DNA from 2 places in the Qipengyuania pacifica genome. Region 1 is predicted to be linked to the other one. Evidence: riboswitches for the same ligand, from Rfam matches in the RefSeq annotation. Region 1 holds a riboswitch; the other holds the start of a gene.
What was found. Region 1 has a riboswitch for cobalamin ahead of K3177_RS06265 (TonB-dependent receptor plug domain-containing protein). Riboswitches for the same ligand answer to the same signal wherever they lie in the genome.
Positions count from the first base shown of each region.

Region 2: linked by a shared signal. The riboswitch ahead of metE (5-methyltetrahydropteroyltriglutamate--homocysteine S-methyltransferase) and the one ahead of K3177_RS06265 (TonB-dependent receptor plug domain-containing protein) in region 1 are both predicted to bind cobalamin.

Region 1 covers NZ_JAIGNQ010000002.1:222,718-230,362, forward strand. Annotated here, with positions in the region: gene K3177_RS06255 (FecCD family ABC transporter permease) at 1-233, opposite strand, end outside; gene K3177_RS06260 (helical backbone metal receptor) at 230-1,045, opposite strand; gene K3177_RS06265 (TonB-dependent receptor plug domain-containing protein) at 1,042-2,958, opposite strand; cobalamin riboswitch at 3,050-3,235, opposite strand; gene K3177_RS06270 (cell wall hydrolase) at 3,393-4,472, shown strand; gene K3177_RS06275 (hypothetical protein) at 4,595-4,948, shown strand; gene K3177_RS06280 (putative bifunctional diguanylate cyclase/phosphodiesterase) at 5,039-6,982, shown strand; gene mdh (malate dehydrogenase) at 7,249-7,645, shown strand, end outside.
Region 2 covers NZ_JAIGNQ010000004.1:388,140-395,784, reverse strand. Annotated here, with positions in the region: gene K3177_RS14455 (ABC transporter permease) at 1-216, opposite strand, end outside; gene K3177_RS14450 (ABC transporter ATP-binding protein) at 213-956, opposite strand; gene K3177_RS14445 (TonB-dependent siderophore receptor) at 959-3,037, opposite strand; gene K3177_RS14440 (acyl-CoA thioesterase) at 3,275-4,054, opposite strand; gene metE (5-methyltetrahydropteroyltriglutamate--homocysteine S-methyltransferase) at 4,059-6,362, opposite strand; cobalamin riboswitch at 6,476-6,697, opposite strand; gene K3177_RS14430 (S46 family peptidase) at 6,837-7,645, opposite strand, start outside.

The sequences.
Region 1 (7,645 bases):
AAAAGACCGGGGTCGGCCAGCGGATTGCGCAGATACCCCTGCATGGCTGCCCCGCCCGCTCCCAATCCCGCGCCGACGACCACGGCCAGCAGGGCGCGCGGCAGACGCAGCTCTGCAAGGATGAGCGCGGCGTTGGGCGTGCTGGCCGGATCGAGCCAGACCCGCCCGGCCAGCAGCGAAAGCGGAAGCGCAACGATGAGCAACCCGCCGAAGATCAAAGTCGCGCGGTTCACCATGCTGTGCTCCGTATCTCCGCCAGTCGACGAGCGGCACGGATGATCGTCGGACCGCCGCAGTAAAGCAGGCTGGTATCGAAGCGTTCGCGCCGCATATCCGGCAGCCGGTCCAGCACCGGATGCTGCTGGCCAAGGTCGCCGCCTGCAACTAGCAACACCTGCGGCGGCGCGGCTACCACATCCTCGAGCGCCACATAGTCGGCCTGGGACAGCCCGCGGGCCGGCGCACCGTTCGTGAAGCCGGTGCGGGCAAGCAAGTCGCTCACCAGCGATTGCTCGCCCGCGACAATTCCGCCGGGCTGCCACAGGAGAACGTCGACGGCGCGCCCGTCCGGCGCCTCCGCTTCGGTGAGCGCCGCTTCGATCCGTTCTATCAGGCGCTGCCCCGCTCGCGGATCGCCGGCCAGAGAAGCCAGTCTCCGGATCTGCTCCTCGCTCGAGGCGACATCACTGGCGATGCCGAACGTCACGACCTGCATGCCCAGATCTTCCAGCGCGGCGCGCGTTGCGGGTGCAATAAAGCTTCCCGCCACCACTACATCGGGATCGAGCGCGAGAACCTCCTCGACCGTGCCGCCGGTAGCCCGGTATCGCGACGCCTGCTCCGCCGGCATCGAGCTCGATCGCGGATCCTTGCTGTAATGGGATATCGCCAGCAATTGTCCCGGCGCCGTTACATCGGCAAGGATCGCATCGGTGCAGGGGTTCAGGCTGACGATGGTCGGCCGCGCCCCAGCCGTCGGCGCATCGGCCCCGCCCTGCGCACATGCGGCAAGGAGCAGAACCGATGCGGCGAGCAACGGTTTCACATCTTCGCCCTGATCCCGCCGAAGACGCTGCGGCCAGCCGTCCCATATCCCGCAACCGTCTGGTAATCGGTGTCGAACACGTTCTCGACGCGGCCGAACAGTTCCAGATGGTCGCCCAGGCCGAAGGATGCCCGCACATCGAGCAGCTCGTATCCTTCGAGGCGAACCGTGTTGGAGGCATTATCCCAGCTTGCACCGACAAGGCGCAGATCCGCCCCGAGGCCGAGACCGAAATCGCTGATCCAGTCGCCGTAAATGGTACCGAAATGCTTGGGTCGCCGCGCCAGGTCGAGATCGGTCGTACGATCTTCCGCATCGACATAGGAATATATGCCGGCAAGGCGAAGACCGGGTGCAAGATCGAAGCCTGCCTCCGCTTCGATGCCCTGCGCGCGGGCGCGGGCGGTGTTCAGGTACACGCCGGAAGGTCTTTCAGGCGTAACGCCGAACCCGATCAGATTGTCGCTGTCGCGGCGGAAGCCCGTCAGCGCGAGGTGCAGACCTGAGCCCCGCTGCCCTTTCTCGACGCCCAGATCGTAGCTGGTGCTTTCTTCGGGTTCGAGCTCCGTATTCCCGTAGAACGAGAGCAACTGGTACAGTGTCGGTGCCTTGAAACCTTCGCCCACGCTACCGCGCACGCGCCAGTCATCGCCAAAGCCGTAACTCACGTCGCCGCCGAAGCTTACATGCGTGCCGAACTGTTCGTGATCGTCCACGCGCGCACCGCCATGGACGGCCAGACGGCCCATCACCCAGCCAAGCTGCGCATAGGCGCCGCTGATTTCGGTTTCGGCGGCCGTGTCGAAGCTCGTTTCGAACTCGGTCCATTCATGATCGCCGCCGAAAGCCAGCGAGAGACCGCCCAGCAAACGGTATTCTCCGCGCAGCGAGATGCGATCGGAGCGGCCGTCGCTGGCGAAAGTCTCCGCCCCGGAACCATCGCGATTGGCGCGCTTGGTATCGGACAGGCTGTACGCAGCGCGCAGGGTCAGGTCGTTGCCGTAATAGGCAAGGCCGACATCGCCCCAGTAACGCGTAGTCTTTTGCGTATCGTCGGTATCGGCGAGGACGAAGTCGGGTGCGGGAAAGCCATCGATCTCGACGTCGCCTTCCGCAAAGTTACCATGCGCGAACAGCTCGAGGCTGGGGGTCAGATTGAGGAAGGCGCTGGAGCCGATAGCGAATTGCTTCGATCCATCGGCTTCCGTGCCCGATGCGGCTGCGGAAAATCCGTCGGTCTCGAACCATGACCCGGTCAGGCCGATAAAGGCGTTGTCATTGCCTGCTCCGGCGGCGGCGCTGGCAAACAGCGTGTCGCGCGAGCCGTACTCGACGCTGGCAGTCATGCCGCGCTCGGCCCGCGTCGAGATGTCGATCACCCCGCCCACGGCTTCCGATCCCCAGATCGTGCTGTTCGATCCGCGCAGAACATCGATCTTGCCGGCCGTGCCGAGCAGCAGATTGCCGAAATCGAAGCCGCCCGAAGGGCTCGCCTGGTCGGCCACGCGCACGCCGTCGACCAGTACCAGAAGCTGGTCGGGATTGGCGCCGCGCACGTTCACGCTGGTTACCGTACCGACACCCCCGCTACGCGACAGCGACAGACCGGGAACGCGCGCAAGTGCGCGTGCCGGATCGGCACCCTGAATGGTTTCGATCTCTTCCTGTCCGATGACGGTGACCGACTGGCCGGTATTGCGCAGATCGGTGCCGAGGCCGTTGGCCGTGACCGTGATGATCGCCTCGGCCGGGGCCGAGCTGCGATAGCTGCCCACAGTCGCTTGCTGATCGCCAGCCTCGTTTGCCTCGTCCTGGGCGGCGATGATTTCCTCGAGCGCCTGCTCGCTGGCAGTCTGCGCATACGCTGCACCAGGCACTGCCGAAGCGGAAATCAAAAGCAGATATTTATACACGTATCCTCCTGTCATGAACGAAATGCCGCCCATGACGGGAGGGAGCCGAAACGCTCCATCCACGTTTGCTACAGGTACACCCCGCCCTGCAGCCGAACGACGGTCATGGGCAGGTCTCCTGGCTCCCGGATCAGCGGCCCTGTTCCGCCTTCCCGCTTTCGCAGTGGCATATGGAGCGGACCTCCCCGGTCACAGTTGCGGGAGCAGCGAGGGGCTTGCACCCTCTTCCCTCTTCGGGCCTGCGCAAAACAGGCCAACCCGTGACTCGCGGCGCCGACTACTGCGCAATGTGTCGTTGCACAAGACGCAACTTCATTAAGTTTTGCTGTTATAGGGCGCCATCGAATCCCGTCCCGTTGCGGGATGGCGATCGCACACATCTGTCGGCCTTCCGGGGTATCGGCTATGGGCAGTTCCTGAAAGAAGGACGCAGTTTGAGCGGATTGGAAGCGTTGGCCGGGGACAAGGACCGTGCGCTGCACGTCGCCTCGCCGCGCGCCCAGCGCCGGGCCGCCAGACTGCAGGATCGCCGTAAACTGGCGACCCGCCTCGGTATTCTTGGCGCTGCCATCGCTCTTCCGACCGTGGCTGCGCAAGGCGAATGGTCCGATTTCAGAAGCGCGATTGGCCTGGGCGACGAACGCGTACCCTTGACGCCCATGCCGTTCGAAACGGCTGGCGAAAGCTTTCCTGGATCGGCCTTCTATTACCTCGAAGATGCCCCGCGCCTTGCCACAGATATCGCCGACCTTCGCAAGAGCGAAGGGACGCTTGAAACCGTCGAATTTGCACAAAGTCATGGCGCGGGTGCAGCGGCACAGGCATTTCGCCAGACGGGCAACGGTATCGACAAGGCGCGCGCATTGCAGTGCCTTTCCATGGCCGTGTACTACGAAGCCGCCAGCGAAAGCCTGTCGGGCCAACAAGCGGTGGCGCAAGTGGTCCTGAACCGGGTTGCACATCCCGCCTATCCCGCCAGCATCTGCGGTGTGGTGTTTCAGGGGTCGGAACGCAAGACGGGCTGCCAGTTCAGCTTCACCTGCGACGGATCACTGGCGCGCACCCCTTCCCGCCGGGGGTGGGCGGTGGCCCAATCCGTAGCGCTGGGTGCCTTGGCGGGCGAGGTTTACAAGCCCGTCGGCCTGGCCACACATTACCACACCAATTACGTGAACCCCTATTGGGCCGCCAGCCTCGACTATATCGGTGCCATCGGCGCGCATCGTTTCTATCGCTGGAAAGGCGGGGCCGGAACCGCCGGTGCCTTTACCGACGACTATGCCGGCGCGGAGCCGCTTGCCGCCCCCAACGTTCGGCGCGCGGAAGCGGACGTCCCCGGCCCTGTACAGCCTACCCCTCCGTCCAATGCCGCTATCGGTATCAGTGCCGAACCGGATGCGCCGGTTGGGGCGCCCGCCCCCGCACCTCCAGCCGACAAGCTCCCGCAATCCGGCAGGGTTCGCGAGGAGTATGCCAATTCAGGCAAATGGATCAACGAGCCCGGGAAGAAATAGGCTTGCGGGCCAACACGAAGGCAATCCTTTACGTCTCTACAACCATGCTGCGGAACCGAAGTTTAGCGTGCTTCGGCCATGAGGGGGGTCAACAGCCCAGCCCCCCCTGAGGAGACCATGGCATGCCGGTCCATTTCGCTGCCGCACGTTCCACCGCCCATTCGCCGATTGCCCGGGCACTGGCTCGCAAAGCGCACTCGCGCGCGGCGAACGACAATGCCGGAGCAGCGCAGATGGTCGCCACCGCTTCCCCTGTCGATGGCGTGATGCATGCAGCGCTGAAGCACTTTGCGAACCATGGCCTGAGCGCGGCGAAAGTTGCGGCGCAGCAGGCTGAACACGCCCATGCGGTCGACGACACCGAAAGTTACGACTGGTGGCTCGGCATCTGCCGAACGCTCGATCGCGGGCTGGCCAGACGCCTTGATGAGCAGCTTGCCATCAAGTCGTTGCTGGCGAGCATATCCCCCGTATAACTTCGGAAAATCCACGTATTACCGTTAACTGAAATATGATGGATTCGCCTTAAACGCTTTGCCATGGGTGAGCGAAGCGGGTCATTCGATTTGAAGCGGTACGTCGCCCACGCGTCGTCGACAGATCCGTTGAGCGAGAAAGCTCGCAACTCTCTCATTCGTTCTCTCTACGACCGGCGCACGGCTCTTGCAGTAGGCGCCCTGAACTGCACCATCTCGAGCACGGTCGTGGCTTATCTGTCCGGTAGCGCCCTCCTCTATTCTCTTGTCTTTCTGCTCAGCAGCATCGCCGTCCTGCGCATTGTCAACTCTCGTCACCTGGCGAAGCGCCCGGAAGAGATAAGTGCGGCCCAGCTTGAATTCGCTTACAAGTTCGGCGCGTTCGGCTTCAGCCTCATCCTCGGCACTGTGGCCGCGTCGGCCATCGCGCTCGACATCGATGCGATGGCGCAGGTCCTGATCATTTCGAATGCGCTGGGCTACGGCATAGGCATCTGCGCGCACAACGCCGCGCGTCCGGCCATAGCTCTGGGCCAGTTGACGCTGGTGTCGACACCTATCGTCATCGCGTCCATCGCCCATGGTTCGATCGCCGGGGCATGTCTTGCGATAACCATCGCTCTTCTCTTTCCCGCAATGTACTCGATCGTCACCTCCATCTTTCGCACCTTGCACGAATCCCTCGACGCAGCAGACCGCAGCGCAGCGCTGGCAGCGGAAATGGAAACCTTTGCCCTGACCGACACGGTAACCGGGCTTTCCAATCGTCTTGGGCTGGACCGCCTCTTGCCTGGCCTCATCTCGGCAGATGTTGACGGTCAGGCTGGTATTTTCTGGATCGACCTGGACAGGTTCAAGGAAGTCAACGACCTCAAAGGTCATCAAGCAGGTGATGAGGTTCTGCACACTATTGGCGCGCGGATCGCCGCGCTGGTCGGCGAAGACGGTATCGTCGCTCGCTTCGCCGGTGACGAGTTCGTCGTTGCCTGCCAGATAGCCGACCGCAACGCCGCGTCCGTCATGGCCAGCACGCTCCTGGGCGAGGTCATGCGCCCGCTGCAAGTCGATGGGGAACGCCTGGAAATGGGCGCATCGATCGGCATTGCCTTGATGCCGGACGATGGCGTGACACCAGATCAACTGATGCGCCATGCGGATATGGCGCTGTATGAAGCCAAAGTCGCCGGACGATCCCAAATTCGTTTCTTCACCCCTTCGATGACCAGGGACCTGACCCATCGCCGAAAGATCGAGACGGAACTTCGCCTTGCGCTCTCGCGGCATGAACTGTCCGTCTACTTTCAGCCGATCGTCGATCTGGATACGGGGCGCATTCGCTGTTTCGAAGCGCTGGCGCGCTGGTTCCACCCGACGAGGGGAGAAATTCCTCCCGATCAGTTCATCCCGGTTGCCGAAGAATGCGGCGCAATCGTAACTCTCGGCAACTGGCTCACTGGCGAAGCCGCGCGGGCGGCCGCAGCCTGGCCCGACGATATATCCGTCGCGGTCAATCTTTCGCCGATGCAGATCAAGGCTCCGGGCGCGGCTCTGGGTATTCTCAGCGCGATCAGAGATGCGGGCCTGTCGCCGGACCGTCTCGAGCTTGAAATTACTGAAAACGTGTTTCTGGAAGACAGCCCGAGCATCGGGATGTTCATCGAAGATCTTGCGCGTGCCGGAGTTCGGTTTGCGCTCGACGATTTCGGAACGGGTTACTCTTCGCTCAGCTATATAAATCAATGGCCGTTTTCGAAGATCAAGGTCGATCGCAGTTTCGTGTCGGGCGCACAGGCCGGTCGCAAGAGCGATGCAATCATCCGCGCAGTTTCGCAGATGGGCCGCACGCTCGGCATCGAAATCGTGGCCGAGGGCCTGGAAACCACCGAACAGGTCAAGGCTGTTCGGTTTGCGGGCTGTACACTTGGACAAGGGTATCACTTCAGCCGCGCCATTCCAGCGTATCAGGCGTCGCTGCTGCTGGCCGAAGACAGATCGTCACAAAACAACGATACGCGCAGTCGCGGAACGGCTTGACCAACTTCGCGAAAGAAGGGGATTATCGTTCTGAAATTAGCTTGCGCAACGAGCTGAGCCCACCAGCCTATTGCAATTGCGAACCATTTGCAAAGATAGTTTTCTGCGTGTGCCGTTTGCCGGTTGCATTCCCGTGTTGGCGCGCCTAGGTCGCTCTCGCAATCGACCGGTGCCATGCTTCCTTTGCGGGACACTTGATGCATGGCCCATTCATGGTCCGGGTAACATCGCTGTCCCGCATGGCAGGAACAAGGACGCTACCCCCAATGGCACGCAAGAAGATCGCCCTTATCGGCTCCGGCATGATCGGCGGCACGCTCGCCCACCTCGCCGCGAAGAAGGAAATGGGCGACATCGTCCTGTTCGACATCGCCGAAGGCATGCCGCAGGGCAAGGCGCTCGACCTGTCGCAGTGCGGCCCGATCGAGGGTTTCGACGCGAAGATCACCGGCACCAATGACTATGCCGACATCGCCGGTGCCGACGTGGTGATCGTCACCGCGGGCGTTCCGCGCAAGCCCGGCATGAGCCGCGACGACCTGCTCGGCATCAACCTCAAGGTGATGAAGTCGGTCGGCGAAGGCATCAAGAACAACTGCCCCGACGCCTTCGTGATCTGCATAACCAACCCGCTCGACGCGATGGTCTGGGCACTGCGCGAAT
Region 2 (7,645 bases), on a different contig from region 1:
CATGCGGTGCGGATGGCGATCGGGCTGGGCGTCGAAGGTTTCGTCGACACTCGTCTGATACCGGGTCCGATCCGTTTCGATGGCGCTTCGGCGTTCCAGGCTCGTGAAGCCAGCGACCAGTATGAGAAGCACGAGCAGACCAGTGGCGATCAGGCCGGAACGGTTGCGCGCGAGCATGCGCCATTCTTCCCTCGCGATCAGCTTTACGGCAGTCATGCGGGCGCTCCTGCGACCAAGGTGTAGCGATCGTGAAGGGCGTTGAGGTCGAAGCGTGGACCGGCAGTGCTCGCCGTTTGCTCCTCCTCGATTTTCCCTTCGCTCAGGAACCCGATCCGGTCGGCGATGTCGACTGCGCTGACGAGATCATGAGTTACCATGAGGACCGCGACTTCACGCTCGCGCGCGGCATCGAGCAGCCGATTGAATTCCAATACGGCGCGGGGGTCCAAGCCGGAGGTCGGTTCGTCGAGCAGCAGCACGGGGACGTCACGCGCCAGGGCAAGTGCGATGGCGACCTTCTGACACATACCCTTGGAAAAGCCGGACAGGCGTTTGTCCCACGCCGCCTGGGTGAGGCCCACCGCGGAAAGCGCGGCCTCGATCGCATCGTCTCCCCGCTCGGCCTTTGCGAGGGCAAGGAAGTATCCGATGTTCTCGCGCGCGGTGAGATGCTCGTAGAGGGAAACATTCTCTGGCACATAGGCCATCTGGGAACGGGCGGCGCGCGCGTCTGCCACCGGATCGGTCCCGCACACTCGCACCGAGCCCGAGCCCGGTCTGAGAAAGCCGAGTAGGGCGGACAAGGTTGTCGACTTGCCAGCTCCGTTGCCTCCTAGCAGGGCGTAGATTTCCCCGCGTTGGACTGTGAGGTCGAGCCCGCGCAAGACGGGATTGGCGCCGTAACTGTGGTGCAGACCATCGATCGCGATGGCTGGAGCGGTGAATATATTGGTCATGATCAGAATCCTGCCCTGAAGCCGAGTGTTGCAGTGCGGGGGGCGCCGGGCTGAACCCAGAGCTGCGAGTAGCTGTTGGCGTACCAATTGGCGTCGAACAGGTTAGCGATGGTGCCGAAAAGTGTGACGTTCGGCATTATCTCGGCTTCGCCGAAGATGCGGAAAAGCGCGTGATCGGGCAGATAGAAATCCGTGCCCGTCGCACCAAGTCGTTCGCCAACATACTGGATGCCGCCGCCCAATTTGGCGTCGTGCCCGGCGACGGCGAAGCTCTTCGATATTTGCGCGTTAAGCGTGTGGTCCGGAATATTGAGCAGCGGATCGCCCGGTACGATCACGAAGGAGAAGTTCGGATCGAGCACGCTCGATCGCGATTCCGCATCGACATAGGCGTAGCTGAGGAGAACATCGAGGTCGCCGGGCATGTGTCCTTCGACATCAAGCTCCACACCTCGACTTCTCGCCTCACCGATGGCGACTGAGAAGCCCGGATTATTGATATCGCTTGCCAGCACATTGTTCTTGTCGAGCTGATATATCGAGAAGGTTCCGGTCAGTGCGCCGTTCAGCAGTGTCAGCTTGGCGCCCGCCTCGATCGATCGGCTGCTCTCGGGATCGAAAATTCGGCCTGTAACGTCGGTGCCAATGTTCGCCCGGAAGCCTTCACTATAGGCCGCAAAGAGCGTGATGGTCGGCGCGAGTTCGTAAACGAGACCGAACTGCGGACTGATGCGGCCATCCTTGCGCTCGCTGTTCACCCCGGTGAGATGATTTTCCGTGCGCAGCGTGAAATCATCGTAGCGTGCGCCGAGCCGCACCTGGAGGCTGTCGGTCAGTTCGATCTGGTCCTGCACGAAGATCCCGGTCGACGTCTGCCGGTCCAAGCGGTCGTTGTTCGGCAGCGGTGACGGCGGATCGAAGCGACCATAAACGGGATCGAAGATGTCGATGACGTAGGATTCTGCATCTGTTGGATGGGTCGACAACGCAGGCGGTCTCCGGCGGCCGAATTGCTGATAATTGTCGAACTCGTCGTGGTCGGCGCCAAAAAGCACACGATGGCGCAGTGGGCCGGTCGCGAATTCTCCGCTCACTTCGCCACGAACGACCGTCTGTTGGGAATCGTAAAGGCGAGAGCGTCGTTCGCGAGCAAGTGAGCGCCCGTCGCGGAACAATTTCTGACGGGATCCGCTGAGGTCTGGGTCGGACGACAACCCTGTAAGCAAGGTATCGCGAATGCTGCCGCCCAGAAGCACGCTCCAGCGATCATTGAAGTCGTGCTGCACGCGAAGTGAATGGCCTTCAGCCCGCGCGATGTGATCGCCGTCGCCCGGCTCACCGAGATAACGGTTGCGAGGAACGGTCTCGAAATCCCCGTTTAGCACAACGATCCCGCGGTCGAACGGCACTTCGACACGGGTCTTTTCCAAATCGTAGGTAACTCGCGTATCCGGTCCGATTGCCAACCCGATCGAAGGCAGGAAGCCCCAGCGATACTCGTTGACAGTATCGCGAAACGTGTCGCCATCTTCGATATATCCGATCAATCGCGCGCTCAGGGCGCTAGTGACCGCAATATTGATGTCGGCTTCCGAGCGCAGTCTGTCAAAGCTGCCGAATTGCGCACTGCCAGTTCCAAAGGTGTCGCCGATCTGCGCCTGCTTGGTCACGAGATTGACTGTCCCACCGGGTTCGCCGCGACCCAGCAAGGCAGCGGCAGGGCCTTTCAGGACTTCGATGCGCTCGATCCCCGCCGTGTCCCGTTCCCCGCCGAAACCGCGTCCTCCATTAAAGCCATTGACCAGATAGCCGGTCGGGATGTTCTCATCGCCTGCAAAGCCGCGAATGGCGAAGGAATCCCATAACCCACCGAGCGTATTCTGGCGCGCGACCGAGGCGTTGAGATCAAGCGCGTCGTTAAGTCTGACGAGATTGTTTTCTTCAAGCGTTTCGGAATCAATCAGGTCGATCGACTGAGGAATTTCGGTCACGGCAAAGTTTCCGCGATACGCTTGGCGCACACCACTGACGACAATCGCCGAACTGCCATCCGGTGCGCTCGCCGTGTCCTCCTCTGGCATGCTGATGTTCTGCGCATGGACATTCGCCGTGGGCGCGATCAGACACAGGGAGGCAATAGCGTAAGCGGCAGTAGAAGGCTGAATGATCATTGTATTCCAAGACAGGAGGGGCATAGGGCATGAGACTATATCTCATAACGCCGCGCCCATACCTGACGATCTGCCGAGGTCAATGATATAGTGTAACTTTCTTTACGAGCCGAGGACGTCGCACGCTCGAACCACCGTTGTGTGAGGTTACTCGTGGCGCGCCCGAATGGTCTTGCTCGTGCCCATCTCGTTCACGGCTACGAAGGTGAACGCCGCTGTCGCAGCATGGACACGGGTTCCGCTTAGAAGGTCTTCGGACCAGATTTCCACCGCAACGCGGACGGAACTGCGCCCCGTCATCTTCACCTCGGCGACCAGTTCGACCATATCGCCTTCCCTGATTGGCGCGACGAAATCGATGCGGTCTGAAGATGCCATCACCAAGACCTCGCGTGTATGGCGGGTGGCCGCGATAAAAGCCGCTTTGCCCATCATCCTCAGCGCGTCGCCCCCGTAGAGCGTGCCGTAGTGGTTGGTTTGCCCGGGAAACACCATCTCCGCGAGCCGAAGAACAGAACTCTGCTCGATGGGGGCGCATTCGAACATCGCCGGAAGCGGCAGTTTTGTCGTGGGGCCTTTTCTTGCCACCAATGTGAAGCGCCCGCGGGTGCATAGGCGTCGTTCACCCGAAACCGGCGCTTCTGCGATCAGCTCGACTTCGACATCGAGTGAACTTGTGCCCACGCGTACGAGGTGTCCTGTCACTTCCACCAGATCGCCTTCTTGCGCGGGAGCGGCGAAGTCGATCTTCTGCGATGAGGCGGTGACGAAGGGCGCGCGTCCGTGGCGCGAGGCAGCGAGAAATGCGACCTTGTCCATGTGCGCCAGTGCGACGCCGCCGAACAGCGTCCCGTGATGGTTCGTGTCGCCAGGGAACACGATGTCGATCAACTGCACGGCGGGCCGCGCGTCCTTCGTCTTACTCATCGGATTATGCCTCGGTGTTTGTTTCTGCACGCAAGGTTCGGGCGGCCGATACCATCGCGGCGATTGCAGGTTTGACTTCGTCCCAACCGCGGGTCTTCAGCCCGCAATCGGGATTTACCCAAAGCTGCTCCGGACGCAGATGCTTCTGCGCTAGTCGCATCAATGCAACCATCTCGTCCTCGCCCGGGACGCGCGCCGAGTGGATGTCGTAAATTCCCGGCCCGATTGCGCTGGGATAGCGATAGCTGGCAAAACCCGCGAGCAACTCCATCTGCGAACGTGCAGTTTCGATCGAGATGACGTCGGTGTCCATGGCGCCGATCGAAGGCAGAATGTCGTTGAACTCCGAATAGCACATATGCGTATGGATCTGGGTCTGGTTGCCGACGCCGGCAGCCGCGAGGCGGAAACAGTCGACCGCCCAATCCAGATAGGCCGGCCAGTCACGCTCGCGCAGGGGAAGTCCTTCCCGCAGCGCTGCCTCATCGATCTGGATCGCCTTGCAGCCCGCCGCTTCCAAGTCGAGTACCTCGTCGCGGATCGCCAGCGCGATCTGGCGGCAACTCGCCTCTCGGGGCTGATCGTCGCGCACGAAACTCCAGTTGAGGATCGTGACCGGACCGGTCAGCATGCCTTTGACAGGCTTGTCGGTCAGCCCCTGAGCATAGCGCCACCAATCGACCGTCATCGGTTCGGGCCGCGATACGTCGCCGTAAAGGATAGGCGGCCTGACGCAGCGCGACCCGTAGCTTTGGACCCAGCCATTCACGGTGAAAGCGAAACCCGCAAGCTTCTCGCCGAAATACTGGACCATGTCGTTGCGCTCGAATTCGCCATGGACCAGCATGTCGACCCCGGCCTCTTCCTGCCATCTGATCGCGCGCTCGGTTTCTTGGTGCAGGAAAGCGTCGTAGCTCTTACCGTCCAGTACGCCGCGATTATACTCGGCGCGGGCTTTGCGCACGGCGCCGGTCTGCGGAAAGGACCCGATGGTGGTCGTCGGGAAGAGAGGTAGATTGAGCACCTCGCTCTGAGTTTTGACGCGCTCGGCATGACCCGCGCGGCGTTCACGCATGTCGTGCGTGAGGGCAGCGATCCGTTCGCTGACAGCGCGATCATGGATACGTGCAGCAGTCTTGCGCGCTTCGGTCGCACGGGCGGAGGTGGCCAGCTCAGCCGCGACGCTTTCTCTTCCATTCGCTAACGCCCGGCGCAGCAGATCGAGCTCCTCGATCTTTTGCACTGCAAATGCCAGCCACTGCTTCAACTCATCGTCCAGCTTGCTCTCCAACTGCAGATCGACGGGCGCGTGCAGCAGCGAACAGGAAGGGGCGAGCACCAGATCACGCTGCGCCGCCAGCGGCTCCAGACGATCAAGCAGCGCGGCTAGATCGGCGCGCCAGACATTGCGCCCGTCCACTACGCCGAGCGACAGCAGGCGGTTTTGCGGCACCGCCTTCACCACCGCATCCAATTGCTCCGGCGCGCGCGCCAGATCGATGTGCAGGCCGGCGACCGGCAGGGACGCGGCGAGCGACAGGTTATTTTCCAGACCTCCGAAATAGGTGGCCAGCATGATCTTCGGGCCAGCACGGCCCAGCTTGGCATAAGCGCGGGTAAACGCGCGGCGCTGCCGATCGGTAAGGTCTGTAACGAGGATGGGTTCATCGATCTGCACCCATTCAGCGCCTGCTTCCTCGAGCCGCGCGAGCACAGTGGCATAAAGCGCAAGAACCTCTTCGAGCAGATCGAACGGATCGCTTCCGTACTCTTTTGCAAGGCTCAGCCAGGTTACCGGCCCAAGAATGACCGGACGCGTTTCAAAACCCTGCGCCTTGGCTTCGAGATAGTCCTGCAGAGGCTTGATGTGCCCGAGTTGCAGCCGGGTTTCAGGCTCGATCTCGGGGACAATGAAATGATAGTTGGTGTCGAACCATTTGGTCATCTCGCCAGCGGTCACGCTGCCATGCGCGTGGCCGCAAGTCGCACCGCCGGTCGCACCGCGTGCCATCGCAAAATAGGTTTCGAGCCCAGCTGCCTGGCCGCTGGCGAGGTCATAGCGCGCCGGAATGGCGCCGAGCATCACGCTTGTGTCGAGCACATGGTCGTACAGCGAGAAATCGTTTGAGGGCAGCCAATCGACGCCGAGTGCCTTTTGCCGCGCCCATGTCGCGGTTCTCAAGCCCTGTGCGGCCTCTTCCAATTCGTCTTGTGAAATAGTGCCGGCCCAGAATTTCTCGAGTGCGAACTTCAGTTCGCGGCGTGGGCCGATGCGGGGAAACCCCAAGCTAGCAACGGAAACGGTCATTTTCATTTACCCCGATGAAGACGGGGGAGACCGGTCGGGCGCGCGCGCCGGACGCGCGACGGTAGATCCGGGCGCGCGTCATGCAAGCGACCAGACCGGGCACCCCGCCGGTGGACGTTATCGCGTCGGAGGCAGGTCTCCTGGCTCGCGGGTCAAAGCAAAACGGTCCGTCTTCCCGGAAGGCGAGCCTTCCAGTGACATGAGTGGACCGCCGCTCGCCGCTTACAGTTGCGGGGGCAGCGCCGGCATTGCGCCCTTGTCAGGGCGCGCACCGGCTTCCCGTCTTAGCTCCGGCGCGGCGAACCGACCGGAGAACCTCGACAAACATCCCATCGGCTTTCCAAGCCATCACGTCAATAGAGCATATAAAGAATTCTTTATATGCTCTATTGATAGGCGATCATCCGAATTTTTAATGCCTGTTCGTAAAGCGGACAGGCGTTTTCAGCTCGCCCGTTACTGGACGAGCAGTGCTCAGCGCCGGGCCAGTTCCTCGACGAGGGCAGGGGCGGGATAGATCGTCTCCAACGCCTCCTGCACCGCTGCGGCAGAGACAGCGACGGTTCGATTGAGCGTGCCATCGTATCCGTAATTGCCACCCAGCGAATGGATGTTGCCGTCGAAGGCTGCACCGATCACGGTACCGGCCCGGTCGATCACCGGCGATCCGGAGTTGCCGCCGATGATATCGTTCGTCGTCACGAAATCGTAGGTCGTATTCTTGTCGATCTTCGTCTGGTTTGCAGCGAAGGCCGGTGCCACATCGAAGGGTGCGTTGCCGGTAGCACGCTCAAAGGTTCCGCCCATCGTCGTTTGGAACGGGACCTGATTGCCACGCTCGATCCACCCCTTCACCTGGCCATAGCTGATGCGCAGGGTAAAAGTGGCGTCTGGATAGAGGCTGTCACCGTAGGCGGCAAAGCGCGCATCGGCCAGTTTGACGCCGGCGGCTGCCAGTGGACCCGAATACTGGGCGTCAGCCAGCGCCTTCAATTCGCGCTGGCGCGTGGCCAGTTTGAGCGCGTACTTGATCATGGGATCGTCAGAAGCCTCTACCGCCTCGAGGCCGCCATCCCACAGCGCCTTTCGGACTGCCGGATCGGCGAGGGAAGTGCCGTTTACCAGCCGTTCGACAAGCTGTTCCGGGCTCTCCTTCCCGAGCAGAAGCTTGGTGTCGGGATCGTCCACGCCGAGATATTCGCGCGCCTTGGATAGGCTCCATTCCATGCCCAGTTCATCCAGCCACGGATAGACGGGCCGTTCGTCGAGCACCTGCTTTTCAG